One region of the Streptomyces sp. NPDC048417 genome, then DNA from elsewhere that is predicted to be linked to it. Evidence: riboswitches for the same ligand, from Rfam matches in the RefSeq annotation. Region 1 holds a riboswitch; each other region holds the start of a gene.
What was found. A riboswitch is a leader RNA that binds a small molecule or an ion and turns the genes downstream of it on or off. The one in region 1 is predicted to bind thiamine pyrophosphate.
Positions count from the first base shown of each region.

Region 1 (10,115 bases):
TTGTGATCTGCTGTGTACGTTCAGCAAGATTTGACCACCATCAAAGGGATAAATCCCGGCCAGTCGGTGTCATATGACGGGGTAGGCGATGCGCGAGTCCGTACAAGCAGAAGTCATGATGAGCTTTCTCGTATCGGAGGAGCTCTCCTTCCGCATCCCCGTGGAGTTGCGCTACGAGACCTGTGATCCGTATGCCGTGCGGCTCACCTTCCATCTGCCCGGGGATGCGCCGGTGACCTGGGCCTTCGGCCGTGAGTTGCTGATCGACGGGGTGGGCCGGCCGTGCGGGGAGGGCGATGTGCATATCGCGCCCGCCGATTCCGAGGTGCTGGGCGAGGTCCTGATCAGGCTTCAGGTCGGCGGCGACCAGGCGGTGTTCCGGTCGTCGGCACCACCGCTGGTGGCTTTTCTCGACCGTACCGACAAGCTGGTGCCGCTGGGCCAGGAAGGTACGCTCGCCGACTTCGACGCTCATCTGGACGAGGCCCTGGACCGCATCCTGGCCGAGGAACAGAGCGCTGGCTGAAGCGAGCGACAGGGCACGGGGCACCAGACGCTCCACCGAACCGCGCGAGGATGCGCAGGAACGCTTCTGCGTGTCCGTGGGCGGGTGCCGGAGCGCTTCTTCTCGTCCGGACCCTTGTGTGCCGCCCACCGCCTCCCCGTCGCACGTTCACCGCTTCCGGCGATGCCCGCGCCCGCCACGCGCCGGGGCCTCGACGGACGCGACTGCTTCCTTGCTCTGCCGGTCGGCCGAGACCACCAGTGCCGCGAGCAGCGTGGTGACCGGCACCGAGGCGACCAGGCCGATCGAGCCGACCAGCGTGCGCACGATCTCCTCGGCCACCAGCTCACTGTTGGCGACCGTCGCCACGCTGCTCTGCGCGATCGAGAAGAGCAGCAGCAGCGGCAGCGCGGCACCGGCGTAGGCCAGGACGAGGGTGTTGACGACGGAGGCGATGTGGTCGCGGCCGATACGGATGCCCGCCCGGTACAGCCCGCGCCAGCCCATCGTCGGGTTGGCCTCGTGCAGCTCCCAGACGGCCGATGTCTGGGTCACCGTCACATCGTCCAGGACACCCAGCGAGCCGATAATGACGCCGGCCAGCAGCAGACCACTCATGTCGATCGACGGGTACAGGCCGTGAATCAGGCCGGTGTTGTCGTCGGTGTTGCCGGTGAGCGCGGCCCAGTCGATGAACTCCGAGCCGAGGACGCCGATCAGGCACAGCGAGACAAGCGTGCCGAGCACCGCCACCGAGGTTCGGGCCGACAGGCCGTGGCACATGTACAGGGCGATCAGCATGATGGCACTCGACCCGACCACGGCCACCAGCAGCGGATTCGAGCCCTGCAGGATCGCCGGCAGGATGAACAGGGTCAGCACCATGAAGCTGACGGCCAGTGCGACCAGCGCCATCACACCGCGCAGCCGGCCCACCACGACGACGGCGAGTGCGAAGATCCCGGCCAGCAGCGCCATCGGGAACTTCCGGTTCACATCGGTCACCGAGTACTGCAGGTCCTTGGGCGCCGAGGGCTCGTACGCGACCACGACCTTCTCGCCCTCGTCCAGCTGGCGTGACTGATCGGGCTGCACGATCTCGGTGAACGTACGGCCCTTGTCCTTGCCGGTGTCGACCCGGACCGTGGCCTTCTTGCAGGTGCCGCCCTCCTCCTGCTTGGCGGAGCTGCCCTCCGCGGTGGAGGTGTCGCCGGTCGAGCTGTCCCCGGAAGCGTTGACCGACTTGCAGCTGACCGAGACGACCTTGGTGACCGTGGCCGCCTGCGTCTGCCGGTCGAAGCCGACGCCGGTGCGCTCGTGCGACGGGGCGCCGCCGGGCCAGAGCACCACGAGGCCGACGACGACCGCGGCGGTGAAGGGGATGAGGATCGCCGCGATGACCTTGCGCAGATGCTTGGAGACCGGCGCGGCGGGGCCGTGGCTGTGAGAGTGACCGTGCCCGCCGCCTGCCCCGGAGCCGCCCTGGCCGTGTCCCTGGCCGGGCGGGTGGCCGAGGGTGTGGCCGTCGTCGTGACTCTGGGCGTGCCCCTGGTCGTACTGGTGGCCCTGCCCGTGGTCGTGTCCGTCACCGGCACCATGGCCCCCGTGGCCGGCTCCGCCGCCCTGTGCGGCGCCGTTGCCGCGCCTTGGGTCGGGGGGCGGATAGGGGTGCTGCTGTGTCGTGGTCACCGCCCGATCATCGCAAGAACGGCAGGGGCCCTCTGTTCACCGCGCCCGAATTGACGCTAGCGTGGAGGCACCTTTGCACACGCGGGAGCTCGGAGCACCGGGCTGAGAGGGCGCTGACCTCCGTATTCGCGATGTTTCACGTGGAACGAGTGATGTTTCACATGAATCGCCGCCTGACGGAAGCCGCTGCGTCGACCGCCGAACCTGTTACCGGGTAATGCCGGCGTAGGGAGTAGGTCTCATGACCAACAAGGACGTACGCACGCCTGCCTTCAGCCAGGACGAACAGCCCATGGTGGGCGAAACCCCCCAAGGGGTAGGGAAGTCCATCGGCTGGCACAAGGGGTATGTCGACGGCTCGCGCCCCGACCTTCGGGTGCCGGTCCGTCAGGTGCATCTCACCAACGGGCAGTCGGTCACGCTCTACGACACCTCGGGCCCGTACACCGATCCGCTCGTCGAAACCGACGTCCGCAGGGGTCTGCCGCCGCTGCGGGAGAACTGGATCACCGCCCGCGGTGACACCGCCGAGTACGCGGGCCGCCCCGTCCGTCCCGAGGACGACGGGATCAAGCACACCTCGCCGCGTGGCGGCCTGCGCAACCTGGACGCGGTCTTCCCGGGCCGCCCGCGCCAGCCGCGCCGCAGCCGGGACGGCGAGGCGGTCACACAACTCGCATACGCCCGCCGGGGTGAGGTCACCCCGGAGATGGAGTACGTCGCCATCCGGGAGAACGTCTCCCCCGAAGTCGTCCGTGAGGAGATCGCAGCGGGACGGGCCGTGCTGCCGGCCAACGTCAACCACCCGGAGATCGAGCCGATGATCATCGGCAAGCGGTTCCTGGTGAAGGTCAACGCCAACATCGGCAACTCCGCGGTGACTTCCTCCATCGAGGAGGAGGTGGAGAAGATGACCTGGGCAACCCGTTGGGGCGCCGACACGGTCATGGACCTCTCCACCGGGCGCAACATCCACACCACCCGCGAGTGGGTGCTGCGCAACTCCCCCGTCCCCATCGGCACGGTTCCGCTCTATCAGGCCCTGGAGAAGGTCGACGGCCGGGCCGAGGAGCTGACCTGGGAGATCTACAGGGACACGGTCATCGAACAGGCTGAGCAGGGCGTGGACTACATGACCGTCCACGCGGGAGTGCGCCTGCCGTATGTGCCGCTCACCGCCAACCGCAAGACCGGCATCGTCTCGCGCGGCGGCTCGATCATGGCGGCCTGGTGCCTCGCCCACCACAAGGAATCGTTTCTGTACGAGAACTTCGAGGAACTCTGCGAGATTCTCGCCGCCTACGACGTCACGTACTCGCTGGGCGACGGGCTGCGCCCCGGCTCCATCGCGGACGCCAACGACGAGGCCCAGTTCGCGGAGTTGCGCACGCTCGGGGAACTCAACCGGATCGCCAGGCGTTTCCATGTACAGACGATGATCGAGGGCCCGGGCCATGTCCCGATGCACAAGATCAAGGAGAACATCGACCTTCAGCAGGAGATCTGCGATGAAGCTCCGTTCTATACGCTCGGCCCGCTGACCACGGACGTCGCGCCGGCGTACGACCACATCACCTCCGGCATCGGTGCCGCGATGATCGCCTGGTGGGGCACGGCGATGCTGTGCTACGTCACGCCCAAGGAGCACCTCGGCCTGCCCAACCGCGACGACGTCAAGACCGGCGTGATCACCTACAAGATCGCTGCCCACGCGGCCGACCTCGCCAAGGGCCACCCGGGCGCGCAGGAGTGGGACGACGCGCTGTCCGACGCCCGCTTCGAGTTCCGGTGGGAGGACCAGTTCAACCTCGCCCTGGACCCGGACACGGCCCGTGAGTTCCACGACGAGACGCTTCCGGCGGAGCCGGCGAAGACGGCCCATTTCTGCTCCATGTGCGGGCCGAAGTTCTGCTCGATGAAGATCAGCCACAGCATCACAGAGCGGTTCGGAGCCGGGGCGGCTGAGGGGGTGTCTCCTGAGGAGGTCGCGGAGGGGATGCTCCAGAAGTCGAAGGAGTTCGCGGCCAGCGGGAACAGGGTGTATCTGCCGCTGGCGGACTGAACTCCTCGCCGAGGTGCCGGTCCGGGTTGTCGGACACCCTGGACCGACACCGTCGGCTCGATCACCCTTCGGCGTCCTGCGGGTACCAGCGCAACTCCACCGTGTTGCCGTCCGGATCCCGGACGTAGACCGATGTGGCGGTGCCGCGCGCACCGAAGCGCTCCACGGGCCCCTCGACTACGGTGAACGTCCCCGACGCGATGACCTCGTCCCAGTCCACCGGCTCCACGGTGAGACAGATGTGGTCGACGTTGGACTCGCCCCGGCAGCGGACGACCAGGTCGATGATGGTCTCCGGAGTGACTCTGACCGACGGGAAGGGGACCTTTCCGGCTCGCCATTCCGCGAGACGGACCGGCTCCAGGCCCAGGAGCCCGGCATAGAAGTCCAGCGACCGTTCGATGTCTTCGACGTTGAGGACCAAGTGATCGAAGGCCTTGACGCGCACAGGGGGCACGCCGGCTCCGGAGCGCTGCCGTGCTGTCGGGGAGGCGGCGGTGTCAGTGGCGTTCATGAGGCTTCCTCAGGGTGTGGATCCGGGTCTCATGGGTGACCGGATGGGGATGCCTTCCACGATCGGCCGTGCGATGGGAGCCATCAAGGCATGATCGACGTACGACTGTTGAGCCAGATTAAACGCCGGGGGGATCATGCTGGAGCGACTGGAGACCGAGGTCTTCCTGACGCTTGCCGAGGAACTGCACTTCGGCCGGACCGCCGAGGTGTGGGGAATCACGACCGGGCGGGTGAGTCAGATCGTCAGGAAGCTGGAACGCCGCGTCGGAGGCATGCTGTTCGAACGCAACAGCCGTACCGTCCGGCTCACCCCGATCGGGCGGCAGTTGACCGATGACCTGCGGCCCCTGGTCGCCGCCATGGAGGAGGCACTACACAGAGCGGCCGACGCCAGTCGTGGCGTCACAGGGGAACTGCGGGTGGCCTTCCTCGGAGAGTGGACGGCGCCTGCCCTGCTCAGAGCCGTCGGCCTGTTCACCGCACGTCATCCCGACTGCCGGGTCGATGTCCGAGAGGTACACCTGTCCAACTCCCGGGCGAGCCTGCTGGACGGCTCGATCGACATCCTCCTCGCCTCCTACCCGTTCGACGGCATGGCCTGCGGGCCGGTGCTGCTGAGGGAGGAGCGGGTGCTCGCCGTGGCGGCCGGGCATCCATTGGCCGGCGAACCGTCGGTGTCGGTCGAAGCAATGGCTCAGTACCCCGTGGTGCAGTACCCGGACGTGACCTCTGCGGCCTTCAAGAGAGACCGAACACCGGACCGCACACCGTCGGGAAAGCCCGTTCCGAAGGGGCCTGCCGGCGGGTCGTTCTCCGAGATGCTCACCCTGGTCGCGATGGGTAGAGGGGTCCTCCCGGTCGGAGGGCATTCCCGGCAGTACTACCCCCGACCCGATATCGCCTATGTGCCCCTTCATGATGCGCGGCCGATTGAGCGAGGACTGGTCTGGCCGGCGGGGAACACGACAGAGCGGGTGCGTGCGTTTGTCAGAGCGGCGGCCGATGCCGTAGAGCCGTCGCCGACCGCTTCGGTGTTGCCGTGTCCCGCGGTAGGTCCACCTCGATGAAGATCTCGCAGCACATCCGCGGTGGGCAACCGGGTGCATCTGCCGATCGCCGACCGACGCCGAACACGCGAGAAACTCGGCGAGCCCACTGTCGGTCGGCTTCGCGTCTGCGTCTCGTGACCGGGTGTCCGGCCTGCGCCCCCGGGCGGGGGCGCAAGCCGGGTTATTCCGGCTGGTGTTCCGGGCCTCCGAAGTCCGGGCTGGTGTAGTCCGGGCTCGTGAAGCTCGGCCGGGCGGCGGGTGAGGTGCCGTCGTCGGTGCTGAAACCGGGACGGTCGTAGCCGAGACGCGGCATCCGGCCCCCAGGGCCCGACGGGGTCGCACGGCGCAGTCCGGACGTGCCGGGTTCGGTGGCCAGCGCTTCCCGCAGGAAGGGCAGGATGCCGCGCTCCAGCAGGGCGTCCCGCCAGGCGTCCCTGGCCTTGGCCACATCCCCACCGGGTTCGCCATAGGCTCCGGCCTCCAGCGAGGGACTGTTGCGCAGTGCGGTGAGCAGCAGCCCCGCGCCCGCCATGACGATGGCGGCCGCGGTCACGACGCCGAAGACCCAGCCCGCGGTGAGCATGGTCTGGGCGAACGCCGGAGCCGGGTCCAGCATCTTCAGGACGTAGCCGACGAGCAGGAAGATCGCGGCGGCGGTACCGGCGAGCACGGGCGCCAGGACCAGGGCGAGTGCGAAGCCGCCGGCGCCGGTGGTCTCGGCGGCCTCGCCGAGGGTGGTGGCGAGCCCCATCGCACCGCCCATGGCCGTCTCCGCGGAGTCGGCCTCATGGACGGTGGCCGGGGTGGACCGCGCCGGATTGCGCAGTTCCTCGCGGACCTTCACATAGTGCTGGTACTCGGCCGCCGCGGCCGCCGCTATCAGTGCGGTGGCGTTGAGCGCCATGGTGCGCAGCTGTTCGGTGTTCAAATGCTGGCCGGTACCGGCCAGTTCGGGACGGTAAGGGGCGGAGCGCAGCGCCTCATCGAGGATCCGCTCGTATTCCTGGCGGTCCTCGCTGTGCAGGTGCTGCGGAACGCTGTTCATGTGCATCCCCCGATGCTCCGTAGGGCTTGGGGCTCGCACGCCGGCGAGCCGTCGGGCAGAAACGGAGGGGAGCCTGCTACGGATAAACCGATGGTAGAGCCGTTAAGGCACGCGGTGACAGGGGGTTGCCGGAAATTGGGGGTGGCCCGCGTGTGACATCGGGGTACAGAACAGCGTGTCGAACGCTCAGGCGTCCAGCGGAAGTTGCCTGACCAGCAGCTTTCCGGCCATGGTCACTCCGCCGTCCATCGCGATGGCGAGCCCGTCCGCGTAGACGTGCGGTCCTTCGACGACGGGGCCGGTGTTCTCTTCGCCGTCCTCGGAGCCGACTTCGCCCAGCAGATAGGGAATCGGACTGTGCCCGTGAACGATGCGGGTACCGCCGTACGTATCGAGAAGGGAACGGACGGCGTCTGCACCCCCTTCGTCCCGGAAGGAGAACCGCTTGGTGAACTTACGGAACAGATCCCAGACCTCGTCCGCGTCGTTTCGCGTGATGGTCTCGCGGACCGTGTCGTTGACCGCCTCGATCGAGTCGCCGTAGTCGAGGTAGGCGGTGGTGTCGGAGTGGACGAGCAGATAGCCGTCGACCTCCTCGACCGCGTCCAGGCGGGCCATCCACTGGAGGTGGTGGTCCTGGAGCCGGTCCATGTCGGTCTTCTGGCCGCCGTTGAGCAGCCAGGCCGCCTGGAAGGTGGCGGTGCCCGCACCGGAGTTGACGGGGGTGTCGCCGAACCGCTTGGCGCCGAGCAGCAGCAGCTCGTGATTGCCCATGAGGGCCTTGCAGTAGCCGCCGGCCGCGGCTGCCTCGGCGGACAGCCGCATCACCAGGTCGATGACGCCGATGCCGTCCGGACCCCGGTCGGTGAAGTCGCCGAGGAACCACAGCCGGGCCGTGCCCGCGCACCAGTGCCCGTCGGCGTCGATCAGCCCCTGCTCCCGCAGCGCGTCGATCAGCTCGCCGAAGTAGCCGTGCACGTCCCCGACCACGTACAGCGGGCCGGGACCCGCCGCGAGCTGAGCGGCCGGGGCGACGGCCGGGTCGACGGGCATCTGGAGCGTGTCGCCGCGGTTGATGACGGGCAGGTCGCGCTGGGTGGGCGTGTACCCCTCGGGATATCCGTCGGGGTACGGCTCGTCGAGCGCCGGTGCGACGTCGCCGGGGTGGGTGCTCTGGACGTACGGACCGGTCTCGTTGACGTACGCGGGCACCCGGAAGTCGCGCAACGCCGCCGTCCGTTCCGCTTCGGGTCCCTGACCGGCCCCCTGAGTCATCAGACCCCTCCACCATCGCGCCGCATCTGCACCGCTTCGGACTGCCTGGTCGCAGCGGCCCGCGGTGTCGTGGGCCCATCATAGGAACGCCCGTCGCGCCGTGTGATGACCCAGGGGTGGTGAATCGGAGCAGGACTCCAGTTCAGTGCGGCTTTCGCCCCGGTTGGGCAGGGGTTCGACCACCCGCCGTTCACCTGCCGGCCGTCACTCGACGACGCCCGGCAGGCGCGTCGGCCGCCTCCGTGTGCGTACGGATCGGCCGTGCGTACGTACGGGCCGTCCGTGCTACTCCTCCTCCGGTGCCCGGGGCGGGCTGACCGTGGTGCGCTGCGTGCGTCGCTGGGAGGAGGTACGCACGATCAGTTCGGTCGGTATCACCTGCTCGACCGGCTGGTCCGACTCCACTCCCTCGATCGCGTCGATGAGCAGCTGCACGACCGCGGTGCCGATGCGGCGCGGCTTCAGGGAGAGCGTGGTGATGGGCGGCTCGGTGTTGGCGTACACGGTCGACTCGCTGCAGCACACTAGCAGCAGGTCGTCGGGGACGCGCAGCCCGTAGCGGCGGGCGGCGGCGAGCAGGTCGGTGCCGTTGGGGTCGAAGAGGCCGTAGACGGCGTCGGGGCGGTCCGGGCGGGCCAGCAGCCGGTCGGCGGCGACGGCGCCCGCACAGGGGTCGTGTGCCGGGTAGGCCTCGTAGACCGGGTCCTGGCCGACGCGTTCGCACCAACGCAGGTAGGCGGTGGTGGACAGATGGGTGTACGTGTCCGTCGTGGTGCCGGTGAGGAGGCCGATCCGGCGGGCGCCGGCGTCGGCGAGATGGTCGAGGATGCCGAGCACAGCGGCCTCGTGGTCGTTGTCCACCCAGGCGGTGACCGGGAGCGATCCGGCCGGGCGGCCGTCGGAGACCACCGGCAGCCCCTGCCGGACCAGCTCACTGACCACCGGATCCTGGTCGGAGGGGTCGATGACGACCGTGCCGTCCAGGGCGACGTTCGACCACACGTCGTGGCGTGAGGTCGCAGGCAGGATCACCAGGGCATAGCCGCGGGCGAGCGCGGCGGAGGTGGCGGCCCGTGCCATCTCGGCGAAGTACGCGAACTCGGTGAAGGTGAAAGGTTCATCCCCGTACGTCGTCACGGTCAGGCCGATGAGTCCCGACTTGCCGGTACGGAGGGTGCGGGCGGCGGCCGAGGGACGGTACCCCAGCCGGTCGGCGACCTCCCGGACGTGGCGCCGGGTGGCATCCGGGAGCCGACCCTTACCGTTCAGGGCGTCGGAGACGGTCGTGATGGAGACTCCGGCGGCGGCGGCCACATCTCTGATGCCCGCCCGGCCCGGCCGGCTTCCTCGCCGAGAGGTTTCCGCGCGGCTCACCTGGTGCTTCCCTGCTGCTGTCATGGCGAGCCGATAGTAGGGCTCATGCGGTGGGGTAGTGCGGACGCATATGCACGCGTTGACAGGCACGTTTCTGCAAGGCCAAATGGGGTCAACTACCTTAGAAAGAAAGTCAGTTGAACGATCCAATGGCTAGACGTGACTTGTCGGCGCGCATGGGCCTGCCAAGTGCCCGATGTCTCGAAGAGGTCTCAACTCACCTTCACGGGTGATGCGCGCCACGGCGCAAGCCACCGGCGCGTAGATATATGTAGGGCGCGCCCCCGAAAAATGCGCCTTCGTGCGGTGATGCCCGTGATGCCGGTGGGGCGGATGAGGTCAGGCCCTCGCCTGTCGGCTCGCTCCGCCGCTGTACGCAGCGGAGCCGAATCCTCATAAGGTGAGCAGTATTGGATGCCGGCGGTGCGGACGGTCCGCCGGTGGTCGCGAGGAGGACTGCGGTGAGCGAGACGAGCCCCAAGCTGCGCGCCGAGCTGGGGGATATCCCCACCTACAAGCCGGGCAAGCCTGCCGCGGCCGACGGCCCGGTCGCCTACAAGCTCTCCTCCAACGAGAACCCGTATCCTCCGCTGCCCGGCG
Region 1 covers NZ_JBEZKI010000001.1:345,953-356,067, forward strand. Annotated here, with positions in the region: gene AB0D59_RS01720 (SsgA family sporulation/cell division regulator) at 89-526, shown strand; gene AB0D59_RS01725 (YibE/F family protein) at 674-2,194, opposite strand; TPP riboswitch at 2,266-2,443, shown strand; gene thiC (phosphomethylpyrimidine synthase ThiC) at 2,436-4,256, shown strand; gene AB0D59_RS01735 (VOC family protein) at 4,318-4,704, opposite strand; gene AB0D59_RS01740 (LysR family transcriptional regulator) at 4,907-5,839, shown strand; gene AB0D59_RS01745 (hypothetical protein) at 6,003-6,872, opposite strand; gene AB0D59_RS01750 (metallophosphoesterase) at 7,053-8,141, opposite strand; gene AB0D59_RS01755 (LacI family DNA-binding transcriptional regulator) at 8,427-9,539, opposite strand; gene hisC (histidinol-phosphate transaminase) at 9,977-10,115, shown strand, end outside.

Region 2 (10,115 bases), on a different contig from region 1:
CGGCATCTTGCTGACCTCACGCCTGCCGAGCGCAAGGACGCGGTGGCCGAGATCGGTGAGAAGCCGTTCCGCGCCAAGCAGCTCGCGCAGCACTACTTCGCGCGGTACGCGCACGAGCCCGAGCAGTGGACGGACATCCCGGCCGGCTCTCGTGACCGGCTGCGGGACGCGCTGTTCCCCGAGCTGATGACCGTCGTCCGGCATCTGTCGACCGACGAGGGGACGACGCGCAAGACGCTGTGGCGGTTGTTCGACGGCACGCTCGTCGAGTCCGTGCTGATGCGCTACCCGGACCGGGTGACCATGTGCATCAGCTCGCAGGCGGGGTGCGGGATGAACTGCCCGTTCTGTGCGACCGGGCAGGCGGGCCTCGACCGGAATCTGTCCACCGCGGAGATCGTCCACCAGATCGTGGACGGGATGCGGGCGCTCCGGGACGGGGAGGTGCCCGGCGGTCCGGCGCGGCTCTCCAACATCGTGTTCATGGGGATGGGCGAGCCGCTCGCCAACTACAAGCGGGTCGTCACCGCCATCCGGGCGCTGACCGACCCGGCCCCGGACGGGCTGGGTCTCTCGCAGCGCGGGATCACCGTGTCGACGGTCGGGCTCGTGCCGGCCATCCACCGGTTCGCCGACGAGGGCCTCAAGTGCCGGCTCGCGATCTCCCTGCACGCCCCCGACGACGAGCTGCGCGACACCCTCGTCCCCGTGAACACGCGGTGGAAGGTGCGCGAGGTGCTCGACGCCGGGTTCGAGTACGTCGAGAAGAGCGGGCGGCGGTTGTCGATCGAGTACGCCCTCATTCGCGACATCAACGACCAGGCGTGGCGAGGGGACCGGCTGGGCCGCCTGCTCAAGGGCAAGCCCGTGCACGTCAACCTCATCCCGCTGAACCCGACCCCGGGCTCGAAGTGGACCGCCTCCCGGCCCGAGGACGAGAAGGCGTTCGTCGAGGCGATCGCCGCGCACGGTGTGCCCGTCACCGTCCGGGACACCCGTGGTCAGGAGATCGACGGAGCCTGCGGTCAGCTCGCGGCCACCGAGCGGTAATCTGAGGGCCGTAGGTACATCTTCATATTCCGACAGGGGAGCGCCACAGCGCTGAGAGTGCGGCAATCGGGCCGCAGACCCTCTGAACCTCGCCCAGGTCATTCTGGGTAGGAAGTTCGGTCATCACTCAAGCTGTTGCGCCCTGTCCGCACACCGCGGGCAGGGCCGCGTCTCTTCCTGGTCCACCCCAGGAGGAAATCACCAGTGCACACAAGGACCTTCTTGGCCGCGGCCGTCGGGCTCGGTCTCGTCACGCTGTCCGCGTGTTCGTCGTCGTCGGGTTCCGAGGCCGACTCCAAGACCGTCACCCTGGTCAGCCACGACTCATGGGCCGTCTCCAAGACCGTGCTCCAGGACTTCGAGAAGCAGTCCGGCTACAAGGTGAACGTCCTCAAGGACGGCGACGCCGGCCAGGCCGTCAACAAGGCGATCCTGACCAAGGACAACCCGCAGGGCGACGTCTTCTTCGGCGTCGACAACACCCTGCTCTCCCGCGCCCTCGACAACGGTCTCTTCCAGCCGTACCGGGCCAAGGGCCTCGACCAGGTCGGCACGGACTACCAACTCGACGCGGGCAAGCACCGGGTCACCCCCATCGACTACGGCGACATCTGCGTCAACTACGACAAGGCCTACTTCAGCAAGCACAAGCTGACCCCGCCCGCCTCCTACGCCGACCTCGTCAAGCCGCAGTACAAGAACCTCCTCGTCACCGAGAACGCGGCCACCTCCTCGCCGGGGCTGGGATTCCTGCTCGGGAGCGCCGCCCAGTACGACGACGGCTGGCAGGGCTACTGGAAGAAGCTCAAGGACAACGGCGTCAAGGTCGTCGACGGCTGGGAGCAGGCCTACGACGAGGAGTTCTCCGGCTCGGCCGGCGGCAAGAAGGCGAAGGGCGACCGTCCGCTCGTCGTGTCCTACGCCTCCTCCCCGCCCGCCGAGGTCATCTACGCCGACCCCAGGCCCAGCACCGCGCCCACCGGAGTAGCGACCGGCACCTGCTTCCGGCAGATCGAGTTCGCCGGGCTGCTGAGCAACGCCAAGAACACCAAGGGCGGCAAGGCGCTCGTCGACTTCCTGGTCTCCAAGGAGTTCCAGGAGGACATGCCGTTGAACATGTTCGTGTACCCGGTGGTCAAGGGGGCCGCGGTGCCCGCCGAGTTCACGAAGTACGGTCCCGCCGCGAAGGACCCCGAGACCATGGCGCCCGACAAGATCGCCGCCAACCGTGACCAGTGGGTCAAGACGTGGACGTCACTCGTACTCAAGTAGCACGTACGCAAACAGCTCGTGCGCAAGCAGCCGCCAGGCGCGGGAGCGTGGCGCGGCTCGGCCTGATGGCCGTGCCCGTCGCGTTCTTCGCCGTCTTCTTCGCGTGGCCGGTCGTGGCGATCGTCACGCGCGGGCTGAAGGTCGACGGGGTGTGGCGGTTCGGGCGGATCGCCGACGTCGTCGGCGGGTCCGACATCCGGCACGTCCTGTGGTTCACCACCTGGCAGGCGCTCGCCTCCACCGCGCTCACCCTGCTGGTGGCGCTGCCGGCCGCCTATGTCTTCGCCCGCCTGGACTTCCCGGGCAAGCAGGTGCTGCGGGCCGTGGTGACGGTGCCGTTCGTGCTGCCGACGGTGGTGGTCGGTACGGCGTTCCTGGCGCTGGTCGGCCGCGGCGGACTGCTGGACGGGCTGTGGGGCGTACGACTGGACACCACCGTCTGGGCCATCCTGCTCGCGCATGTCTTCTTCAACTACGCGGTCGTCGTACGGACCGTGGGCGGGCTGTGGGCCCAACTGGACCCACGGCAGGAGGAGGCCGCGCGGATGCTCGGCGTCTCGCCGGTGGGCGCCTGGCGGAAGGTCACCCTGCCCGCGCTGGCGCCCGCCGTGGCCGCCGCCGCGCTGATGGTCTTCCTGTTCACCTTCACGTCCTTCGGCGTGGTCCAGATCCTCGGCGGGCCGACCTTCTCCACCCTCGAAGTGGAGATCTACCGGCAGACCTCCGAGATCTTCGACCTCTCCACGGCCGCCGTCCTCACGATCGTGCAGTTCGTCGCGGTCGGCGCGATCCTCGCCGTGTACGCGTGGACGGTACGGCGGCGGGAGAGCGTGCTGCGGCTGGTGGACCCGTCGGTGACGGCACGCCGGCCGCGCGGCGCCGGGCAGTGGGCGCTGCTCGGCGCGGTCCTCGCCACCATCACCGTGCTCCTCGTGCTGCCGCTGGCTGTGCTGGTACGGCGGTCGCTCGACGGGGGGTTCGGCTACTACAGGGCGCTGGGCGACGCCGACGGGGGCACCTTCCTGGTCGCGCCCGTCCAGTCGGTGGTCAATTCGCTCGAATACGCCGTCGCCGCCACCGCCATCGCCGTGGTGATCGGCGGGCTCGCCGCCGCCGCGCTGGCCCGGCGGGACGCGGGGCGGCTGGTACGGGGCTTCGACGCGCTGCTGATGCTGCCGCTCGGGGTGTCCGCGGTGACCGTCGGGTTCGGGTTCCTGATCGCCCTCGACAAGCCGCCGCTGGACCTCAGGCAGTCCTGGATCCTGGTGCCACTCGCCCAGGCACTGGTCGGGGTGCCGTTCGTCGTACGGACCATGCTGCCCGTGCTGCGTGCCGTGGACGAACGGCTGCGGGAGGCGGCGGCCGTGCTCGGGGCCTCGCCGTGGCGGGTGTGGCGGGAGGTCGATCTGCCGATGGTGCGGCGGGCGCTGCTGGTCGCGGCCGGGTTCGCCTTCGCGGTGTCGCTGGGGGAGTTCGGGGCGACCGTGTTCATCGCGCGGCCGGACAACCCGACGCTGCCGGTGGCCGTGGCGCGGTTGCTGTCCCGCCCCGGTGATCTCAACTACGGCCAGGCGATGGCCCTTTCCACGATTCTGATGGTGGTGTGCGCGGTGGCGCTGCTGGTGCTGGAGCGACTGCGGACCGACCGGACGGGGGAGTTCTGATGGCACTTCTCGAACTGGAGCAGGCCACCGTGCGGTTCGGCGGGCGGGCCGTGCTCGACGCCGTGGACCTCCAGGTCGCCGAGCACGAGGTGGTGTGTGTGCTCGGGCCCAGCGGGAGCGGCAAGTCGACGCTGCTGCGGGTGGTGGCGGGGCTGCAACCGCCGGACACGGGGCGGGTGCTGCTCGACGGGCAGGACCAGACGCGGGTACCGGCCCACCGGCGGGGGGTCGGGCTGATGTTCCAGGACCATCAGCTGTTCCCGCAGCGGGACGTGGGCGGGAACGTGGCCTTCGGGCTCCGGATGCGCGGCGACGGCAAGGGGCAACAGGCCGAGCGTGTCGGCGAGTTGCTGGAACTGGTGGGGCTGCCGGGGGCCACCCGGCGGGCGGTGGCCGGGCTCTCCGGCGGTGAGCAGCAGCGGGTGGCGCTCGCGCGGGCGCTGGCGCCCCGGCCCCGGCTGCTGATGCTCGACGAACCGCTGGGACAGCTCGACCGCTCGCTGCGGGAGCGGCTGGTGGTCGAACTGCGGGAGCTGTTCGGCAGGTTGGGCACGACCGTGCTCGCGGTCACCCATGACCAGGGTGAGGCCTTCGCGCTGGCCGACCGGGTGGTGGTGATGCGGGACGGCCGGATCGCCCAGTCCGGCACGCCCCTCGATGTCTGGCAGCGGCCGGCCGACGAGTTCGTGGCGCGCTTCCTCGGCTTCGGCAACGTGGTCCCGGCGACCGTCGAGGGCTCGGCCGCGGTGACGCCCTGGGGGAAGCTGCCGCTGCCCGAGAACGCGCCTCAGGGGCCGCGCACCGTACTGGTACGGCCCGCGGGCGTACGGCTCGTGGCGGCCGACGCGGGGCTGCCCTGCACGGTGACCGCCCGCACCTTCCAGGGCACCCATGTCACCGTCCACCTCCAGCCCCAGGACGGCCCGCGCCTCGAGGCGGCCTGCGCGCTGCGGGAGGCCCCGGAGGCCGGGGACGCGGTGGGCGTCGAGTTCGACGCGGCGGAGACCGTCGTACTGGACTGAGGCGTACAGGACTGAGGCGTACAGGACCGAGGCGTACAGGACCGAGGCGTACAGGACCGAGGCGTACAGGACTGCGGCCTACTGGGCCGAGGCTCTTCAGGACACGGCCGAGGCCCGTCCCCCGGGGATACGGGGACGGGCCTCGACGGTGTACGAAAGCGGTGTACGAAGGCGGGTGCGTCAGCTTCCGCTGTTCGCCCCACGACGGCGCATGCCGAACCACACGGCGCCGCCGCCGACCACGACCAGCGCGCCCGCGACGCCGGCGATCAGACCGGTGTTCGAGTTGGCACCGGTCTCGGCGAGGTTGGACTCACCGACCGCCGGGGACGGGGCGTTGTCCGACGCGCCCGCCGGAGCGGTGCTGCTGCTCTCCGAGGCCGACGGAGTCGGGGAGTCGGACTCGGCCGGGGTGGACGCGGACTCCGACGGCGACGGCGTGGCCGACTCCGACGGGGAGGGGCTGGAGCTCTCGTCGGACTTGCAGGCGGTCGACGGGGTCGTCAGGTTGGGCGTGATGTCCCTGTCGATGTGGATGTTACCGCTGTCGACCTTGACGCGGACGCGGTACGTCGCGTTGGGCGCCCAGTCCTCGGAGAAGGTGACCTTCGTACCTTCCTTGGAGCCCTTCACGGACTGCGCGTCGCCGACCTGCTTCGCGTCGGCACCGTTGCTCTCGAGGAAGACGCTGATGGTGGCCGGAGTACCCGAGGCGTCCTGGTCGGTGACCGTGATGACACCGTTGGAGCCGTCGCAGGTGGCTTCGGCGGAGAACTCGGAGATGTTGCACGCGAAGGCGCTGCTGGAGACGCCCAGGGCCAGCGCCGCGGACGCGGAGGCAACACCCAGGATGCGCACGGAACGACGTGCACTGCGGCGGGATATGGACACGTTTGTCCTTAATGAGTGCATAACTGCGGGGGGCTTGTGGGGGAGTTGACGCAACGCGAGGTGAGGCATCAGCAACCCCAGGAGGCTCACAGGTCTATAAGTGTGCCGTAAGTAGTGTCAATGCATATGCGGTCCACGGGCGTTGACTTTGCCTGCTTATTAATTGCTGAGACGTTTCAGTGCTTCAGAAGCCTGCTCGATCCGGTCAACCAGGGCGATACGGGACGCCATCGGCCGGTCCTGGGCAAGCGCGGTCAGCAGCTGCCAAGCCGGCAGCCACTCGCTCCAGTGCGCCTCGTTCACGAGCACCATCGGGGTCGGCTCGCCCCGTGACTCGTAGTAGTTGGGCGTCGCGTTGTCGAAGATCTCCTGGACGGTCCCGGCGGCGCCCGGCAGGAACACCACACCGGCGTTGGAGCGGGCCAGCAGGCCGTCCTCACGGGTGGCGTTGGCGAAGTACTTGGCGATGTGCGCGGCGAAGGCGTTCGGCGGCTCGTGGCCGTAGAACCAGGTGGGGATGCCGACCGACGGACCGCCGTCCGGCCAGCGCTCGCGGACCTCGAAGGCGGCGCGCGCCCAGTCGGTGACGGACGGCCGGAACGACGGCGCCTTGGCGAGGAGTTCCAGGGCCTCCTCCAGCATCCCGTCGTCGAAGGGGGCCGCGTACGCGCCCAGGTTCGCCGCCTCCATCGCGCCCGGGCCGCCGCCGGTCGCCACCGTGAACCCGGCCCGCGCCAGCTCCCGGCCGAGCCGGGCGGCACCGGCGTACTCCGCCGTGCCGCGCGCCATCGCGTGGCCGCCCATCACGCCCACCACCCGGGCGCCGACGAGGAGTTCGTCCAGTGCGTCGGAGACCGCGTCGTCGTGGATCGAGCGCAGCATCGAGCCGAATATGTCGCCGTCAGCCTTGGTCTGCTGGAACCAGGCGTACGAGCGGGCGTCCGGGGTCGCCTCGTAGCCCGCGTCGAGCGAGTCGAACAGTTCGTCGGGCGTGTAGACGAAGGCGCGGTAGGGATCGAAGGGGAGGTCCGGGACCGGCGGGAACACCAGGGCGCCGGACGCCCCGGCCCGGGCGGCGGCCTCGGGGGACATCGGGCACCCGAGGAAGACGGCGCCGGTGGTGTCGGTGGTCAGCAGGACGTCCGTACGGCCCGTCAGATCGACGGCCTGGACGCGGTACTGGGCGAGCGTGCCGTGCGCGGCGACGACCTCGTCGAACTCGGCGAGGGACTCGATCTCACGGTCGCGGGCGGCCCGGTGCTGCGGCGCGGGCCGGGGCTGCGGGGGGTTCGGCTGGGCGGGTGTCGGATGCACCCGCCCACTGTAGGTGTCAGCCCAGGACTGCCGCGGGGCCGTCCCGCATGCCCCTCGCTGCCCAGAGACGGACGTCTCTGGGCAGCGAGGGGCGATCAGTGGTGCTGGGCCGGCGTCACAGCAGCTGCCGGTTCAGCGCGTCGGCCTCCTCGGGGGTGAGGGCGTAGTTCCAGGCTTGGACGTGGCTGACGGCGCCGGATACGAAGTCGGTGGCTGCGCCGTTGTACTGGCTTCGGCCGACGGTGAAGGCACCGGAGGAACTCCAGGAGGTGGCACCGGTGACGGTGGCCGCGAGGACGCCGTTGACGTACAGCTCGGCTGTCTGGGTGGTGGCGTCGTAGGTGCCGAGGAGATGTGTCCAGGTGCCCGCGGTGGCGCCGGCGGCGTAGGCGTTCCAGAAGCCGGCGCCGGCGGTGTCGCTCTTGCTGAGGCTGAACGACCAGCCGGGGGTGCCGTTGTAGGTGTCGTTGTACTGGAGCATGAAGGGGCTGGTCTGGCTGCCGTCCTGGGCGGCGATGGTGGCGTTGTGGTTGGGCAGGGAGGACAGGTCGACCCACGCGGAGACGGAGTAGCTGCCGGTCGTGTTCAGCGCGCTGGTGCCGGAGGCGGCGTAGCCGCTGGTCCCGTCGAGGCTCAGCACCTCACCGTGGGTGGCGTCGGAAGTCCAGGTGGTGCCGCCGCTCAGGGTGAGCGGATTGTTGCCCACGGTGGGATCGGGCATCGCGTAGGCGGTGTCGGTGGGCGCGGTGTCGTTGGCGAAGGTGTAGCCGTCGCCGTCGTCCAGGTTCCAGGTGTTGTGCGGCGAGTCGTAGGCGCCGACGATGGCACCGATGCCCGCCGGCTTCGGGTTGACGTGGTCGAAGCTGTCCGCGCCGGGCGCCAACTTCTCCTCGCCGTTCGTGGTGTCGATCGTGGCCAGGGCCGAGTCGATGTCGGTGACGAAGACGGGCGGGGTGTCCCACCATCCACCGAGGTTGTAGCTGCGCAGCCAGTCGTTCACCGCCGAGCGGTACTGATCGACGGTCGTGGTGCAGGGGTCGTTCACAGGGGACGACGTCGATGAGCCGCCGCCCGTGTAGCCGTCGCACGGGGTGAGTGTGCTCACGGTCGTGCCTATGCCCCAGGCGGTCAGCTGCTGTACGAGGGCCGTGTAGCCGTTGGTCTCCAGGTCGACGTCTGTGCGACCGCCTTCGAGTACGTCTTCGAGTCCCTCGTAGAGGAGGACGCTGTTCATGCCGGGCTGATCGAGCAGGTCGCGGTCGATCCGGGACAGGAGCGAGGGGCCGGTGGTGGGGGGAGTGCCGTCGGCGTAGTCGCTCATGATCTGGTTCGAGGAGATGCTTTCGGTGATTTCGCCGTAGGACCGGCCGCTGGAGGCGTCGGCGCGCTGCAGCACGTCGTCGGTCTGCGTGCCGCTCGGGAAGGAGTTGGCGCGCGGTATGTCGATCTCGCCGTTCCCGACGATGCCGAGGGTGGCGGCGCCGGCGGTCGTGACGTCGACGCCGGTGAGCAGGTCCGTGACCGGGGTACCTCCCCACTTGGAGGTGGTGAACGGGGTCCCGGTCGTGTTGGCGGTGTTGTCGCCGGTGCCGGGGTCGGCCAGGTACTCGAGCCCGGAGTCGGCCAGCGAGTGCCCGACGATCGCGGTGATCGAATTCGTCAGGTAGTACGAGACGAGCAGGAATCTGTTCCGGGTCACGGTGAAGGGCAGCGGGTCGCTGTAGATCATGCCGCCGGCCGGCACGGTGACGCTCTGGCTGCCGGAGAAGGTCAGCGAGGTCGGGGTGGAGACGGGCACCGACGAGGGCTCGGCGGGATTGGGCGTGGTGTCGGACGACGTGGCGACGGTGGCGTGTCCGATGGCCAGCTTCGAGGACCCCAGCGCGTTGTCGAGCTTGATCCGCACGGTGTTGCCCGAGACGGAGGGGCGCAGCGCGATCCGGAAGGTCTGGTTGCCGTACGGCCCCATGGAGCCGTCCTCCCCCTCGATGGGGCTGGCCCAGGCGCCGGTCCAGGTCTGGCCGCTCGGTGCGGCCACGCTGGTGCCGTTGGACTCTGCCGTACGAGCCGTGGTGTTGCGCGTCGCGAGGGAGAAGATGTGCAGCGAGGGCGTGTGGTTGCCGATGCGGTTGCCGACGTCGGGCAGGGTGACTGACGCGATGGTCCTGGCCGGGTCGAGGGGCACGGAGAACGCGTACAGGCGCCGCTTGCTCGCGGTCTGTCCGCTGGGGTTGTTGCGGTGCGGAAGGATCACCGCGGCGATCGAGTCGTCAGCGACCGTCCAGCCGGGCACGGTCAGGGCGTACGAGGCGGAGGTGCCGTCCGTGTAGTTGATGGTGCCGGTCGCGGCGCACGGCCCGTCAGGTGTGGTCCCGGTGAAGCAGTAGCTGCCGGTCACGGAACTTCCGGCGGGCACGTACGGCGCTGTCGCCTGGCCGTCGATGGCGCCGGGGTCGGTGGCGTTGGAGTACGAGGACGAGGCCAGGAACTCCAGCGCGTTGCCGGAGCCGCTGTAGGTGACGGTCTGGTTGGCGGCCAGCACGTTGTCCCTCTGCCCGGACCCGAAGGCGGGCAGCGTGAACGTGGCGCCGTCGACGGTGACCTTCCCGCCGGAGGTCCAGCCGACGTTGTTCAGGTCGGTGGCGGAGTAGCTGCCGCCGGTGCCGTCCATGTCGGCCTGCGACGGGGTGGCGTCGGCGCTGATGCCGGTGTTGTTGTAGCAGGCGGTCAGGCTCGTGCAGGTGGTGGCGGTGTGGCCCGTGGCCAGGAAGCGGTACGGGTGGGTGGCGGAGAAGTCACCGGCCGCGTCGATGGCGTAGACGTACAGGGTGTGCGGGCCGGGCGCGTACGGAGTGACGGTCACCCTCGCCGCGTTGCCGCTGGCGGGGACGGTCTGGGAGGC
Region 2 covers NZ_JBEZKI010000021.1:79,036-89,150, forward strand. Annotated here, with positions in the region: gene rlmN (23S rRNA (adenine(2503)-C(2))-methyltransferase RlmN) at 1-1,050, shown strand, start outside; TPP riboswitch at 1,075-1,182, shown strand; gene AB0D59_RS30745 (thiamine ABC transporter substrate-binding protein) at 1,255-2,322, shown strand; gene AB0D59_RS30750 (iron ABC transporter permease) at 2,388-3,986, shown strand; gene AB0D59_RS30755 (ABC transporter ATP-binding protein) at 3,986-5,008, shown strand; gene AB0D59_RS30760 (LAETG motif-containing sortase-dependent surface protein) at 5,189-5,899, opposite strand; gene AB0D59_RS30765 (LOG family protein) at 6,059-7,213, opposite strand; gene AB0D59_RS30770 (LamG-like jellyroll fold domain-containing protein) at 7,329-10,115, opposite strand, start outside.
Region 2: linked by a shared signal. The riboswitch ahead of AB0D59_RS30745 (thiamine ABC transporter substrate-binding protein) and the one ahead of thiC (phosphomethylpyrimidine synthase ThiC) in region 1 are both predicted to bind thiamine pyrophosphate.

Region 3 (10,115 bases), on a different contig from region 1:
CCGCCGCGGCCACCCCGGACGGCGCGGCCGTGAGGGACTTCACCAGCGTGTCGAGAGCGGTGCCCGGGGTGATCTCCCGGCGCTCCCCGTTGACGGAGATGTTCATGCGGTCTGCTCCAGGAGTGCGCCGGGGACGGGGCCGAAACGCTTCGGCGTGAACGGACGGGCCTCTTCCGGCAGCTCACCGCCGGTCAGCAGCTCCGCCATCACGTCTCCCGTGACCGGCGTGAGCAGCACCCCGTTGCGGTGGTGGCCGGTGGCCAGCAGCAGCCCGTCCAGGCGGGTCGGCCCGAGCAGTGGCGCGTTGTCGGGGGAGCCGGGGCGCAGCCCGGCCCGGGTCTCGGTCAGCGGCAGCTCGGTGATGCCGGGCACCAGCTCGTGCGCGTCACGCAGCAGCTCGTACACGCCTCCCGCCGTGACCGTGGTGTCCCAGCCCAGCTCCTCGCTCGTGGCCCCGACGACCAGCTCGCCGTTCTCCCGGGGCACCAGGTAGAGATGGCCGCCGCGCACCACGGCCCGTACGGTCCGGCTGAGGAACGGCGCGTACCGCGCGGGCACGGTCAGCCGCAGCACCTGTCCCTTCACCGGCCGCACCGGCGGCAGCACGTCGTCGGGCACGCCCGCGAGCCGTCCGCTCAGGCTTCCGCCGGCGAGCACCACCTGGCCGGCGCCCAACGCCGCACCCGCGCGCGTGACGACACCGGCGGCCCGCTCCCGTACCACCTCCAGGCGCTCGGCCCAGTCGCGGTGAAAGACCACCCCGGCCCGCTCGCACGCGGCCACCAGGGCGGCCGCCAGCCGGCGCGGGTCGATCTGGTGGTCGCCGTCGACCCGCAGGCCGCCCCGCACGCCCGGCGCGAGCATCGGCTCCAGGCGCCGGCAGTCCCGCCCGGACAGCCACTCGGAGTCCAGCCCCGACTGCCGCTGGAGGACGTGCAGCTCGCGCAGGTGCGCGCGGTCGTCGGCGTCCAGGGCGACGGCGAGCGTGCCGCAGCGCCGGTAGCCGAGGTCGTGGCCGGTCAGCTCGGTGAGCTCGGCGGCGAAGTCGGGATAGCGGCGGGCGGAGGCCAGGTTGAGCCCCAGCAGGGTCTGCTCGCCGTAGTGCAGTTCGGTGACCGCGGCCAGCATCCCCGCCGCGACCTGCGCGGCCCCGCCGCCGGGCTCGGGGTCGATCACGGCGGTGGCGAGCCCGCGCTGCGCGGACCGCCAGGCCGTGACCAGGCCGATGATTCCGCCCCCGATGACGAGGACGTCGGACGTATGTGCGGACATGGGCGTCCAGCCCCTCCCTTCGCCGGCATGACCCGGATCAGGTTCGTACGGTCGGAGGCCGCCAGCCTCCCTCTCAGCCCGGTGCGTCCGGGCTCCCGCGTGTGCTCACCGGCCACCCTAGACCGCGGGGCTCCGCCCTTGTAAGACGGCCTGCGCCGGCGGTGTGGAACAGGTCACCCAGCACGCCCCCTGACTGACTCTTTGTCAGTTGTCTATCGTTCTTGTCTATGGTGATCAGGTGAGCGAGCAGACGCAGCTACGGAGCACGTCACAGTCGCGACGCGTGGTCGTCGTGGGCGCGGGCATGGCCGGCGTGCAGACCGCGGTGGCCCTGCGTGAGCAGGGGTTCACCGGGACCGTCACCCTGATCGGCGCGGAGCCGCATCAGCCGTACGACCGGCCGCCGCTCTCCAAGGCGGTGCTGCTCGGCAAGGCGGAGGGCTCCGCCTTCGAGGTCGACTTCGAGGCGCTCGGCATCGAGCTGGCGCTGGGCCGCGACGCCCTCGGCGTGCGCCCCGCCGACCGTGAGCTGGACACCGAGGCCGGACCGGTGCCCTACGACGTCCTGGTGCTCGCCACCGGTGCCGAGCCGATCTCGCTGCCCGGCACCGAGGGCGTCCCCGGCGTCCATCTGCTGCGCACCCTGGACGACGCCGAGCGGCTGCGGCCCGTGCTCGCCCGGCAGCACGACATCGTGGTGGTCGGCGCGGGCTGGATCGGCGCCGAGTTCACCACCGCGGCCCGCGAGGCAGGCTGCGCGGTCACGGTCGTGGAGGCCGCCGACCGCCCGCTCGCGGGAGCGCTCCCGGCCGAGGTGGCCGCGCCGATGACCGCCTGGTACACCGACAGCGGCGCCGAACTGCGCACGCACGCGCGCGTGGCGCGTGTCGAACCCGGCGCGGTGCTGCTCGACGACGGCTCACGGGTGCCCGCGGGCGCGGTCGTGGTCGGCATCGGCGCCCGCCCCGCCACCGCCTGGCTGGCCGGCTCCGGCATCGACCTGGGCGCGCACGGGGACGTGCTCGCCGACGACCGGCTGCGCACCGGCGTCCCGGACGTCTACGCGGTCGGCGACTGCGCCTCCTTCCCGTCCGGCCGCTACGGCGAGCGCCTCCTGGTCCACCACTGGGACAACGCCCTCCAGGGCCCGCGTACGGTGGCCGCCAACATCCTCGGCGAGTCCGACGCGGTCTACGACCCGGTGCCGTACTTCTGGTCGGAGCAGTTCGGCCGCTTCGTGCAGTACGCCGGCCACCACGCCGTCGCCGACCGCATGATCTGGCGCGGTGACCCGACGGGCCCGGCCTGGAGCGTCTGCTGGCTCCGCGAGGACCGTCTGGTCGCTCTGCTGGCGGTAGGCCGCCCACGAGACCTGGCGCAGGGCCGCAGGCTGATCGAAGGGGGCCGCCAGATGGACCCGCAGGCCCTGTCCGACCCCGCCCGCCCCTTGAAGAACGCGACTGCGGCGCCCCTCTAGGGGCGCGGGACTGTGACGTGTGCGGCTCCGCCGTGTGGGCGTGATCAACCCCCACGGCGCCGCACCCGAACGGCGACGCTCCCGGCACCACCCATCGCGGCCCACCCGGCGGAACGCCTACCCTTGTTTCCGTGACCGAGATTGACGCAAAGACCGATGCTCTCGTCCCCGCCTGGCTCACCGTCCCCGACATCGCAGAGATGCTGGACGTCGAGGTGACGCGCGTGCGGCAGCTGGTCAAGGAGGGCCAGCTCATCGCCGTGCGCCGTGGTGAGAACCGCGCGCTGCACGTCCCCGCCGCCTTCATCGACGGGGACAAGGTCGTCAAGGGCCTGTCCGGAACCTTGACGCTCCTGCGGGACGACGGCTTCACGGACGAAGAGATGCTGGAGTGGCTGTTCACGCCCGACGCCAGCCTGCCCGGCACCCCCGCGCAGGCCCTGAGCGAGAATCGCGGTACGGAGGTGAAGCGCCGCGCCCAGGCGCTCGCCGTCTGAGGCAGCCAGTACCGACACAACGGGGGACACACCGATGACCGACACCGCCCGCGCCCAGCTGGCCGACGCCCGTCTGTACCTCTGCACGGACGCCCGCAAGGAGCGGGGCGACCTCGCCGGGTTCCTGGACGCGGTCCTGGCGGGCGGTGTCGACATCGTGCAGCTGCGCGACAAGGGCATGGAGGCCGGCGAGGAGCTGGAGCACCTCGCCGTGTTCGCCGACGCCTGCGCCCGGCACGGCAAGCTGCTCGCGGTCAACGACCGCGCCGACGTGGCCCACGCGGCCGGTGCCGACGTGCTCCACCTCGGCCAGGGCGACCTGCCGGTCCCGGCCGCCCGCGCGATCCTCGGCCCGGACGTCCTGATCGGCCGCTCCACGCACACCGACGCCGAGGCCGCCGCGGCCGCCGTCCAGGACGGTGTGGACTACTTCTGCACCGGCCCCTGCTGGCCCACCCCCACCAAGCCCGGCCGCCCCGCCCCCGGCCTCGACCTGGTGCGGTACACCGCCGCCCTGGGCACGGACCGCCCCTGGTTCGCCATCGGCGGTGTCGACCTGGGCAACCTCGACCAGGTGCTGGACGCGGGCGCCCGCCGGGTGGTCGTGGTCCGCGCGCTCACCGAGGCCGACGACCCGGGCGCCGCGGCGGCCGAGTTCGCGAAGCGACTGCGGTCGGCATAGCTCTTCGGCCGTGACCGCTCCGGCCGGCGCGGCTCTTCGACAGGACCGTCCGGAAACTTGTCCAGTATCCGGACGCGTGGCCGACAATCCCGGCAAATCTCCCGAGTGCGGTTGGGTGTCCGTCCGCCCCTGGCTAACCTGCGAGTATGGCCCTCGGAACCGCATCCACCAGGACTGACCGCGCACGCACCGTGCGTGACATGCTCGCCTCCGGCAAGACCACGTACTCGTTCGAGTTCTCGGCGCCGAAAACCCCCAAGGGCGAGCGGAACCTGTGGACCGCGCTCCGGCGGGTCGAGGCGGTCGCCCCCGACTTCGTCTCCGTGACCTACGGCGCCGGCGGCTCCACCCGCGCGGGCACGGTCAAGGAGACCCAGCAGATCGTCGCCGACACCACGCTCACCCCGGTCGCCCACCTCACCGCGGTCGACCACTCCATGGCCGAACTGCGCAACATCATCGGCCAGTACGCGGACGCCGGGATCCGCAACATGCTCGCGGTGCGCGGCGACCCGCCCGGCGACCCGATGGGGGAGTGGGTGGCGCATCCGCGGGGCCTGACCTACGCGGCCGAACTGGTCCGGCTCATCAAGGAGTCGGGTGACTTCTGCGTGGGCGTGGCCGCCTTTCCGGAGATGCACCCGCGCTCCAGCGACTGGGACACCGACGTCCGGCACTTCGTCGACAAGTGCCGCGCGGGCGCCGACTACGCCATCACGCAGATGTTCTTCCAGCCCGAGTCCTACCTTCGCCTTCGCGACCGGGTCGACGCGGCCGGCTGCGAGACCCCGGTGATTCCGGAAATCCTGCCCGTCACCAGTGTGAAGATGCTGGAACGGCTGCCCAAACTCAGCAACGCGTCCTTCCCGGACGCCCTGAAAGAGCGGATCCTCACAGCCAAAGACGATCCGGCGGCGGTACGCTCCATCGGTATCGAGTTCGCCACGGAGTTCTGCGCACGGCTGCTGGCCGAGGGCGTCCCCGGACTGCACTTCATCACGCTCAACAGCTCCACGGCGACGCTGGAAATCCACGAGAACCTGGGCCTGCACCATCCCCCGCGGGCCTAGACCGGCCGCACCGGAGTACGACACACTGCGTAGCGGTCACTGGGAGAGGGGCGTACATGGGCTGGACGGTCCTCTACGTAGCGTTCGGCATCGTCGCGCTGTGGTTGCTGGGCGAGGTACTGCTGCAGTACAAGGCGCGGCTGCGCTGGCGGCTGCTCGCCTTCGTCGGCTTCCTCGGGGTCGTGTTCGGTGTCCTGATTCCGTCGGTGATCGTCATCGGGGTGGGCGCGATCGCGTTCGCGGTCGGCCAGACCTACGTCACGCTGTCGTTCCGCCGTGGCTTCGAGGCCGGCTGGGCCGTCAAGCGCCCCGGCGCGGACGGTGAGGGCGGTGCGGGCGGCCTGACCAAGCGCCGCCGCGGCGAGCCGGACGAGGACGCGGGCCTGGAGGCCGCCGACCCGGACGCGGCCGACGCCGCCTACGCCGACCAGCAGGCGGCCTACGCCACGGGCGGCATCCCGCGCTACGGCCGCGACGACGAGTACGAGCGCGACGACGTCTTCTCCCCGGCCCACGCTGCCGAGCCGACCGCCGCCGAGTCCACGACGGTGTACGAGCCGGAGCCCATGCCCGACGACACCGGCTCCTACGGCATATACAACGGGTCCGGCTACGCCACCACCGGCGACCCCGCCTACGCGACCGCCGGCCAGGACCAGGCGTACGCCGCCCAGGGCACCGACCAGAACTACGCCTACGACTACTCCGGCTACGGCCAGCAGCAGTACGGCTACGACGCCAACGGCCAGCAGCAGTACGCCAACTACTCCGACCCGTACGTCGGCAACCAGACCTACGGCGGCACCGGGTACGACCAGTCCTACGGCACCCAGCAGTACGACCAGCAGGGCTACGCCCAGGACCAGTACGGCAACGCCGGTTACGGCGAGACCCCGGCGGGCGGTGTCTGGGTCCCGCAGCAGCGCGCCGACGAGACCTACGGCGGCGAAGTCCCGCAGGAGCAGCCGTACCCCTACCAGGGCGACGGGCAGGGCCAGCAGCAAGGCCAGCACGGCACCGGGTACGACGAGCAGTACCGTTTCTGAAGCCGCCGTTCCCGAGGCGCCGGGGCGCGCATCACCGGGAGCCGCGGAACTCCGGTCCCTCCACGATCAGCCCGGCCACCAGCGCCCCCGACATGCCGGCGTGCGGCAGCCCACCGCCGGGATGTGACCAGCCGCCGACCCGGAACAGGCCCGGCAGCCGGGTGGCGTTGGCCGGGTGCAGGAAACGGCCCTTGCCGGCGGCGAGGGCGGGAGCTGAGATCTCCCCGAACCCCCCGGTCCCCGTGACCTGTTCCGGCAGCCGCGTCTCGTGCCAGATCAGGCGCTCCCGCAGCCCCGGGACGGCGGCCCCGGCGGCTTCCAGGAGGAAGTCCGTACACACCCGGGCCGTGCTGTCGCTCTCCCAGCCGGCATCGGTCGACAGCACCGCCGACAGCACCACGGACTCGTGGTCGTCGTCCGGTCTGAGTGCCGGGTCGTCGGGGCGCAGCACCGTCACGGTGGGGCGCACCGGACGGTCGCCGCCGGGCGCGGCCAGCAGGTCCAGCTCGGTCTCGCCGTCCGGGGCGTGCACGATCGTGCGGTGCGCGGCACCGGCCTCGGGCCCGCCACGCAGGGCGAGCAGGACGGTGAAGCGGCCCGGGCGCGCCGTATTCGTGTCGGCCCGCACATCGTCGTCGGCGTCCAGGCGGCACCCCGTCAGCCGCGCGAGGGCGTCGAGCCGCACCGGATCCACTCCGGCCACCACATGGTCCGCGTCGATCACACTACCCTCGGCAAGCTCCACCCCCGCCGCCCGGCCGTCCTTCACCAGCACCGCGGTGACCTCGGCGCCGAACACGAAGTCGACTCTCCGCCGCACACACCGCTCGTACACCGCCCGCGCCAACTCCCGTATGCCGCCGCGCACATACCAGGTGCCGAAGGCGTGCTCCAGGTACGGCAGCACGGCCGCGCTCGCCGGAGTGTCACGGGGGTTGAGGCCGTGGGCGAGCGCGTGGCTGTTCAGGAGGGCGGCGAGGCGCTCGTCGCGCAGCTCCCAGGCGCCGATCTCGGCGAGGGTGCCGGCCCGGCGGGTGCGCAGCAGCTTCTTGTGCGGCACGGACGGGTACGGCTCGCGCTCGGCCAGCACCTGCCAGTTCGGCCACAGCGGCTCCTCCAGGAGCGGGCGCCGGGTGCGGTCCCAGGTCTCCCGGGCCCGCACCAGGAAGTCGCCCCAGCGCTGTCCGGCGCCCGCCCCGAGGGCCTCGTCGAGAGCGGTGACGACACCCGCGCGGGACGCGTTCGGCAGCGCGACCTCGGTGCCGTCCGCGAAGACGTGCCGGGCCGACGGGTCGACCTGGACCAGCTCGACCAGGTCCTCCAGCGGCTCCTTGCCGGTCTTGACGAACAGGTCGCGGTAGACGGCGGGCAGCGGCAGCAGGCCCGGGCCGGTGTCGAAGGCGAACCCGTCGCGCTCGAACCGACGCACCCCGCCGCCGTACGTCTCCGTACGCTCGTACACCGTCACCCGGTGGCCCGCGACGGCCAGCCGGGCGGCCGCCGCCATGGCGCCCATCCCGGCGCCGATCACCGCAATCCGTCCCATGCCCGCGACTTTATCGAGCGCCACCGACAGTCCGGCTCGGTGGCCCGTCAGTCCGGTGGCCTGCCCACCTGGGCGGCTACCCGGCGTTCCTCCCGGCGCTGGGCGCGGCGGCGCCAGAAGCGGCGGATCCGGGAGACCAGGAACACCAGCACGATCAGACCGGTGGCCAGCAGCACGGCCGCGATGATCGCCGCCGCCAGCGGGTGGAACATCGCGAACGACACGATCGCGCCGACGCCGAGATCCTCGGCGAAGCTCAGCACGATGTTGCTGAACGGCTCCGGCGAGGCGTTGACCGCCATCCGGGTCCCGGCCTTGACCGTGTGGCTGGCCAGCGCCGTCGAACCCCCGATCAGTCCGGCCGCCACGTCCGACAGGGAGCCGCTGTGCCCGGCGAGCAGCGCCCCGACCCAGGCGCCCGCCACCGGGCGGACCACCGTGTGCACCGAGTCCCACACCGAGTCGACGTACGGGATCTTGTCGGCGACCGCCTCGCACAGGAACAGCACGCCCGCGATGATCAGCACCTCGGGGCGTTGCAGGGTCTCGGGGACGTCGTCGCTCAGGCCCGTCGCGCCGAAGAAGCCGAGCAGCAGCACCACCGCGTACGCGTTGATTCCGCTGGCCCAGCCGCTGGTGAAGACCAAGGGGAGTACCGACACGGAGGCGATCGTAACCAGTCGGCGACCGTGCGTCCTGGGCCTGAGCACACAGAGGTGAGTACGCGTACCTAGGGAGTGAGTTGAGTACACGCGCGGATGGGCCGCGACCTGCGTGAACGAGAGAGTGGAGACACGGAAAGGGGCGCCCGGTCCGGTACCGCCGACACGGGGCGGCGGAACAGCGCCGGCGCCCTTGCCCGCTCCTTCCGCCGATCCGTCGGCGGAAGCGAGACACGGGGGAGAGGGGACCCGGGGGAACGACGGGAAACCGGGGGAAGCACGGGGGTGCAGGGAAGGCGCCGGTCCGACGGTGGCCCGCGGGGGACGCGGCCACCGCGGGCCGGCGCTTTCGTGTGCCCACGCGCGCGTGCGGTGTTTTCGTCTGTCCATGCGCGCGTACGGCGCTTTCGTCTGTCCACGCGCGCGTGCGGCTTTCTCGCGGCCACGCGCGCGTGCCGGTCCTGGCAGGGCTCAGCCCTTTCCACTCACCCGTCCCTGCAACAGCCGGGACAGGGCCGAGTGGACGTCGTCCAGGGAGCGCTCCGGCTGGAAGGACTTCCAGTCCAGCGCGGCCACCAGCACCATGCCGACCAGCGCGGCCGCCGTCAGCTGGATGTCGATCTCGTCGCTGAACTCGCCGTTCTCGACGCCCTCGCGCAGTACGCCCTCGACGACCGCGACCGCCTGCTGCCGGACCACCATCAGCGTCGACTGCCAGGCCCGGTTGGTGCGCCACAGCTCGGCCACGTAGAGCTGGGTGAAGGCCGGGTAGCGGTCGATGAAGACCAGGCCCGCGCGGATCATGGCGTCCAGGGCGTCGACCTGGCTGCCGCCCTCCCGCGCGGTCCGCTCGGCGGCCTCCTTCAAGGAGGCGGTGAGGAGGCCCACGCCGTGCCGCAGCAGCTCCTCGAAGAGGACCGACTTGCTCGCGAAGTTGTAGTAGACCGTGCCCTTCGCGACCCCGGCACGCTCGGCGATCTCGTCCACGGTGGTGGCGGAGAAGCCCTGCTCGGCGATGAGGGTGACGGCCGCCTCGTAGAGCTTCTGCCGGGTGGCTTCACGGCGCGTGCTGCCGCCCGTGGTGCTGCTGCTTTCCATGGTCCTGATTCTCACAGGAACGGCGGCCCCCGCGGGCACCGGAGAGGACGTCATGGATCTCCTCACAGGCTCAGCTCGGGGTGCAGCCGGTCCAGCGTCCACATCTGGCGGCGCCGGGCCGACAGGGCGGTGAGCGCAAGGGCGCCCACGGTGAACGCCGTCAGCACGGCGCAGGCCTGCCACACCGGTCCCAGTCCGCCGCCGGTGATCAGCCGCCGCAGCGCCGCCACGACGTAGCTCATCGGCAGGAACGGGTGGATCGCGTTGAAGAAGCCCGGGCTGGTCTGCACGGGATAGGTGCCGCCCGCCGACGTCAGCTGGAGCATCAGCAGCGCCAGCACCAGGATCCGGCCGGCTGCGCCGAAGCGGGCGTTCAGCCACTGCACGATCGCCGCGAAGCACGCCGTCACCAGGAACAGGAACCCGACCGTCCCGGCCGCGCGGGCCATCTCCAGACCGATCGCCCAGTGCAGGACGGCCATCAGGGCGGCCGTCTGGAGCACCCCGACCGCGACCACCGGCAGCCAGCCCGCCAGCGCGATCCGCCAGGCGGCCGAACCGGCCGCCAGGGCACGCCGGTTGAGCGGCTGGATCAGCATGTAGGCCACCATCGCACCGACCCACAGGGACAGCGGGATGAAGTACGGGGCGAACCCGGTGCCGTAGTTGGGCGCCTTGTGCAGGTCCTGGGAGGCGAGCTGGACCGGGTCGGCCATCACCTCGGTGCGCCGGTCGCGGTCGTTCTTGCCGTAGTCGGGGATCCGG
Region 3 covers NZ_JBEZKI010000013.1:149,531-159,645, reverse strand. Annotated here, with positions in the region: gene thiS (sulfur carrier protein ThiS) at 1-106, opposite strand, end outside; gene thiO (glycine oxidase ThiO) at 103-1,272, opposite strand; TPP riboswitch at 1,270-1,381, opposite strand; gene AB0D59_RS21635 (FAD-dependent oxidoreductase) at 1,511-2,749, shown strand; gene AB0D59_RS21630 (Rv2175c family DNA-binding protein) at 2,881-3,246, shown strand; gene thiE (thiamine phosphate synthase) at 3,281-3,928, shown strand; gene metF (methylenetetrahydrofolate reductase [NAD(P)H]) at 4,075-4,998, shown strand; gene AB0D59_RS21615 (hypothetical protein) at 5,055-6,044, shown strand; gene AB0D59_RS21610 (NAD(P)/FAD-dependent oxidoreductase) at 6,076-7,590, opposite strand; gene AB0D59_RS21605 (DUF4126 domain-containing protein) at 7,638-8,252, opposite strand; gene AB0D59_RS21600 (TetR/AcrR family transcriptional regulator) at 8,724-9,350, opposite strand; gene AB0D59_RS21595 (YhgE/Pip domain-containing protein) at 9,413-10,115, opposite strand, start outside.
Region 3: linked by a shared signal. The riboswitch ahead of thiO (glycine oxidase ThiO) and the one ahead of thiC (phosphomethylpyrimidine synthase ThiC) in region 1 are both predicted to bind thiamine pyrophosphate.